Regions from separate parts of the Anaerosalibacter massiliensis genome, predicted to be linked through region 2. Evidence: predicted binding sites of a transcription regulator. Region 2 holds the regulator's gene; the other holds the start of a gene.
What was found. The regulator HrcA, encoded in region 2, represses chaperone genes, less so after heat shock. The targets are predictions, from matches to a motif close to ATTAGCACTCNATANTATNGAGTGCTAAT.
Positions count from the first base shown of each region.

Region 1: NSA23_RS11850 (co-chaperone GroES) is a predicted target of HrcA. The motif match lies at 1,475-1,503, and genes of this name have one in related genera.

Region 1 covers NZ_JANJZL010000008.1:127,397-130,725, forward strand. The annotation lists gene NSA23_RS11845 (FtsX-like permease family protein) at 1-1,209, shown strand, start outside; gene NSA23_RS11850 (co-chaperone GroES) at 1,551-1,832, shown strand; gene groL (chaperonin GroEL) at 1,855-3,329, shown strand, end outside.
Region 2 covers NZ_JANJZL010000010.1:44,135-47,463, reverse strand. The annotation lists gene lepA (translation elongation factor 4) at 1-166, shown strand, start outside; gene hemW (radical SAM family heme chaperone HemW) at 207-1,346, shown strand; gene hrcA (heat-inducible transcriptional repressor HrcA) at 1,482-2,525, shown strand; gene grpE (nucleotide exchange factor GrpE) at 2,627-3,169, shown strand; gene dnaK (molecular chaperone DnaK) at 3,201-3,329, shown strand, end outside.

The DNA of each region.
Region 1 (3,329 bases), on a different contig from region 2:
ACTCAATTCAGTATAGCTATAGCAAATGGAATTTTGAAAAATGAAAATATGCTTTATAAGAAATCTAATTTAGTATCTTATTCTCAGATGATACACAAACTACAAGATACATCTAAAGTACTATTTCTAGCAGCTATACTTGGAGCATTTACCTTTACAGCTACAGAAACTGTTTATTCATTCTACACAGAAATTCCTAGGATGGCAGGAATAAATACTCCTCAGGAAATGGCTATAGCTCAAAGAGGAGAAGCTTTAAATGATGATAGTATTATTAAAAATGTAAAAGATACATTGGATAAAAATAATTTAAAAATAAAAGAAATACATGAGGTAAAAGGAGTAGTTCTTTACAGTGTTGAAAAAGAAGGGAATACATCAGAGTTTTTTGCATTGTCAAATACAGATTATAATAAATTAGCTAAATCTTTAGGAAAAGAAGAAATAGAAGTAAAGGAAAATGAACTTGTATATAACTATCCTTATGAAGAGCAAGAAGAGTCAATGTTTGCAGGATATGGAGGGGTTTTAGATTGGAAGGAGATAAAATTAAATATAGGTGAAGAAGTAAGGGAATTTAAATTATCTAAAGAAATTCATGGTGGAGTTATGGCTTTAAATAATGTTAGGTATTTTAATGCAATAATTTTAAATGATAAGGATTTTGAAATTGCATTAGAAAAAGCAGATAAAAATAATATAGTTAAATATAATGGGATAAGATTAGATGATTGGGAAGACTCTTATAAAGCATCTATTGAAATTGAAAAACAATTAAATACAGGAGAGAATTTAAGATATTACTCGAAAATTATTCCATATGAAGAAATGAAAAAATCTTTTGGTTTAGTCCTATTTATAGGATTCTTTATAGCATTTTTATTTTTTATAGCTTCAGGAAGTATAATATACTTTAAGTTGTTTAATGAAATAAAAAATGATGGAATAGAATATAACATCCTTAGAAAAATAGGAACTACGAAAAAGGAGATAAATAAAATAATAACTAAGCAAATAGCTATCATATTCTTTTTACCTTTTGTAGTCAGCACATTACATTCTTTCTTTGCCCTTAAATCATTATCTACTTTACTAATGAGAAGCTTGTTTGTTAATGGTGTTGTAGTTATGGTAGGATATTTAGTATTTCAAATAATATATTTCCTTATAATAAGGGGTATATATATAAGCCAAATACGATATGAGTAAGATATTGAATAAATATACAAATGAAAAATAAAATCCTTGTTGTTGTGAGGATTTTATTTTTTTATTATTGAAAAGTTTGTTCATATAGTATATTCTTTAATAAGTATAGAATAAATAGTGTGATATATAGATATAAAGTAAAGATAATTAGTGAAAAAATCATATATTTAACTATATTTATTAAATACTAGACTTATAGCCATAAAAAGGCTAATTTTAAGACTTGATTAACAAAATCATATTAAGTAACATATAAACTGTAAGTATTAGCACTCAGGAGTTGTGAGTGCTAATAAAAATTTGAAATAGAATAATATTTAAATATAAGGAGGGCCAAGCATATGAATATTAAACCATTAGGAGACAGAGTAGTAATCAAAATGATAGAGGCTGAGGAAAAGACTAAAAGTGGTATAGTACTTCCAAGCTCAGCAAAAGAAGAACCACAAATGGCAGAAATAGTTGCTGTAGGACCAGATATAACTAATGATGAAAAGAAAAGTGAGCAAGTAAAAATAGGAGATAAGGTTATATTCTCTAAATATAGTGGAACAGAAGTAAAACTTGATGATGTAGAATATACAATAATAAAATTAAATGATGTTTTAGCTGTTATTGAATAAAATTAAAGGAGTGTGAAATAAAATGGCTAAGGAAATTAAATTTGGTGAAAACGCACGTCGTTCAATGGAAAAAGGTATAAACCAACTTGCTGATACAGTAAAAGTAACTCTTGGACCTAAGGGAAGAAATATTGTTTTAGACAAATCTTTTGGTGCGCCATTAATTACTAATGATGGTGTAACTATTGCACGTGAAATAGAATTGGAAGATCCATATGAAAATATGGGAGCTCAACTTGTAAAGGAAGTTGCTACAAAGACTAATGATGTAGCTGGAGATGGTACTACTACTGCTACATTACTTGCTCAAGCAATAATTAGAGAAGGACTTAAGAATGTTGCAGCTGGAGCTAATCCAATGATTCTACAGAAAGGTATACATAAAGCTGTAGAAACAACAATAGATGAAATTAGAAGATTTTCAAATAAAGTTGAGTCAAAAGAAGCTATAGCACAAGTTGCATCTATTTCAGCAGCAGATGAAGAAATAGGAAAACTTATTGCTGAAGCTATGGAAAAGGTAGGAAATGACGGAGTTATTACAGTTGAAGAATCTAGATCTATGGGAACTACTTTAAGTGTAGTAGAAGGTATGGAATTTGATAGAGGATATGTATCCCCTTATATGGTTACAGATGCTGAAAAAATGGAAGCTGATTTAGATGAACCATTTATACTAATTACAGATAAGAAGATTTCAAATATCCAAGAAATACTTCCAATATTAGAAGAAATAGTTCAACAAGGTAAGCCATTATTAATAATTGCTGAAGATTTAGAAGGAGAAGCATTGACAACATTGGTTCTTAATAAATTAAGAGGAACATTTAATTGTGTAGCTGTTAAAGCTCCAGGATTTGGAGATAGAAGAGCTGAAATGCTTGAAGATATTGCAATATTAACAGGTGGAACAGTTATATCAGAAGAGTTAGGATATGAATTAAAAGATGTTACATTAGATATGTTAGGAAAAGCTAAAACAGTTAGAGTTGACAAAGATAACACTACAATAGTTGATGGTGAAGGAGATCAAAAGGCAATTGAAGATAGAGTTAGTCAAATAAGAGCTCAATTAGAAGAAGTAGATTCAGAATTTGATGCAGAAAAATTAGAAGAAAGACTTGCAAAACTTGCTGGTGGAGTAGCTGTAATTGAAGTTGGTGCTGCTACAGAAACTGAACTTAAAGAAAGAAAATTAAGAATAGAGGACGCATTAGCTGCTACAAGAGCTGCTGTTGAAGAAGGAATAGTTCCAGGAGGAGGAACAGTCCTTGTAGATAGTATAAAAGCTGTTGAAAAGTTATTAGATGAAACAGAAGGTGACGAAAGAACAGGAGTTAATATTATAGTTAGAGCACTAGAAGAACCTGTAAGACAAATTGCTACAAATGCAGGACTTGAAGGCTCAATAATAGTAGAAAAAGTTAAAGAAAGAGAAGAAGGAATTGGATTTGATGCATTGAAAGAAACTTATGCAAATATGATTGAAGATGGTAT
Region 2 (3,329 bases):
ATTAAGAAAAGATGTATTGGCTAAATGTTATGGTGGAGATATAAGTAGAAAGAAAAAGTTATTAGAAAAACAAAAAGAAGGCAAGAAACGAATGAGACAGATAGGAAGTGTAGAAGTACCTCAAGAAGCATTTCTATCTGTATTGAAATATGATGACAAGAAATGATGCACACAGCTTGTGTGCATTATATTTTGGAGGACTAGATATGGAAGAATTAGCGTTATATATTCATATCCCGTTTTGTAAAAGTAAATGTTATTATTGTGATTTCAATTCTTTTGCAAATAAGGACGAAATTATTTCAAAATATATAAAATACTTAATCAGAGAAATAAAATTATACTCAAGTACCATGAAAGATTATTATTTAAAGACTATATTCATTGGAGGAGGTACTCCATCTTTTATAGAAGGAAAATATATTTATGAGATACTAGAAGAAGTATATAAACATTTCAACATAGATAACTTAGAAGAATTGTCTATTGAGATAAATCCAAAAACAATAGATTTAGAAAAATTAAGAATATATAAGGATATAGGAATTAATAGAATAAGTGTAGGAGTTCAATCACTAAATAATAATATTCTTAAAAAAATAGGTAGAATTCACACAACAGAAGATTTTTTAAAAACTTATAAACTTTTAAGAAAGGTCGGATTTTCTAATATAAATGTAGATTTAATATCTGGATTACCAGATCAAACTGTAGAAAGTATCTTATCTAATTTAAAAATTGTAAACAATTTAGAAGTGGAGCATATATCTTTTTATAGTTTGATAATAGAAGAAGGGACTAAATTTTATACTTGGTATAATAAAGGTGAACTAATATTGCCAAATGAAGATGAAGAAAGAGATATGTATCACAAAGGAATTAAATATTTAAAATCTAAGGGTTATCATCATTATGAGATATCTAATTTATCAAAAGAGAAATATGAATGTATGCACAATTTGTTTTATTGGAAGCTAAAACCCTATATAGGTATAGGAATAGGAGCTCATTCTAATATTAGAGGATTAAGATATTGGAATACTGCAGATTTTAACAAGTATTTTGCTTATATAGATAAGGGGAGATTGCCTATAGAGGGAAATGAAACTATAGATAAAACTATGGAAATGGCAGAATATTTAATTTTAGGACTTAGATTAATAGATGGAGTATATAAAAAAGATTTTATCAATAGATTTAATATTTCTGTAGATGAAATATACGGAGAAGTTTTAAATAAACATTCAAATAATGGTCTTTTGACTATAGACGGAGATAATATAAGATTAACTGAGAAAGGCATAGATTTATCCAATCTAATCTTTGTTGATTTGCTTCCAGAATGAAAATAAATTTATAAAACCTATTGACAAAATTTAATAGTAATGGTAACTTTAAAACGTAAGCATTAGCACTCAACAAAGAAGAGTGCTAATAAAACCCTTTATTATAACTAAACCTTATTTAATTGGGGTGGTGAAATGTTAGATGAAAGGAAGTTAAAGGTTCTTAATGCTATAATAAATAGCTATATAATTAGTGCAGAACCTATTGGTTCTAGAACAATTTCTAAGAAATATGATCTTGGAGTTAGTTCAGCAACCATTAGAAATGAAATGTCAGATTTAGAAGATTTAGGTTATTTAAATAAACCTTATACATCTTCTGGGAGAGTTCCCTCAGATAAAGCTTATAGATTATACGTAGATACTTTGATAAATCAAATTAAATCTAAAAACTCATTAAATAATAATATAAGGATAAAAGTAAAGAAACATTTATTGAAAGAAGTAAGAGAAATAGATCAATTGATTCAAAATGCAGCAAAAATACTTTCAGGAATAACAAGTTATACTGCATTAGCTTTAGCACCACAGTTTAAGCAAAGTACTTTGAGACATATTCAACTTATATCTATAGATAACAATAAAGTATTAGTTGTTATAATAAGTGATTCTGGAATGGTTAAAAACACTATTTTTAGAGTAGAAAATAAAGTATCAGAAGAACAATTATCAATCATTTCTAATTTCTTAAATGACAAACTAAAAGGACTTACACTAGAAGAGATGAGTAATGAAATAGATACTGTAGTGTTTAAAGAAATATATGAATTTAAAAATATCATTAAAAATATTATACCTATTATCAATCAATCTATGGAGGAAATGGAAAGTGTAGAACTGTATGCAGATGGTATAACAAATATTTTTAATTTTCCAGAATACAGTGATCTAGCTAAAGCAAAGACTTTCTTATCATTTATAGAAGATAAAGATTCTGTAGCAAATATGATGTTAAATAATACATTTAAAGATTTTGAAATAAGTATAGGAAATGAAAATATTTGCGAAGAAATCAAGGATTGTAGTTTAATCACTGCTACTTATAAATTAAATGGTAAGACTATAGGAAAGATAGGTGTAATAGGCCCTACAAGAATGGACTATATTACGGTAATAAGTGCAGTTAAACTTCTTTCTATAAATTTAAATGAAATAATAGATAGTTTCTTTATGAAATAATAGGGTGTAAGTTTTCTTACACTCTATTTGGAGTTAAGAACTGAAAGTACATGAACAAAATTTTAATTATTAGTGCATAATAGTATGTAAGAGGTGATGAAATGGATATTAAAGAGGACAATCACAAGGAGGTATTAGAAGACGAAATAGAGCATGAAGAAAAAGATAATGAAAAAGATGAAGTAGTAGAAAATGATTATGAAAAAGAGTTAGAAAGTAAAGAAAAAGAAATAAAAGAACTAAATGACGGATATTTAAGGCTTCAAGCTGATTTTATTAACTATAAAAAGAGAATGGAAAAAGAGAGAGAATCAATATATTCTTATGCTTCAGAAGAGATTATTAATTCTCTTTTACCTATAGTTGATAATTTTGAAAGAGCTCTTTCAAGCAGAGAAGACAAAGAAGATGGATTTTATGAAGGAATGGATATGATATATAAACAGCTATTAGAAGTCCTTAAGGATAATGGATTGGAAGAAATAGAAGCCCTTCATTCTGAATTCGATCCTAATTATCATCATGCAGTATTACAAGAAGAATCTGAGGAATATGATGAAGGGGTAGTTATTGAAGTATTCCAAAAAGGATATAAATTGAATGACAAAGTCATAAGACCTAGTATGGTTAAAGTTTCTAAATAAAGCAAAATTCAAAATTAAGGAGGAATTTTACATGGGAAAAATTATAGGAATTGACTTAGGAACTACAAACTCATGCGTTTCTGTGATGGAAGGCGGAGAAGCTACAGTTATACCTAATGCGGAAGGAAATAGAACAACTCCATCTATAGTAGCCTTTACA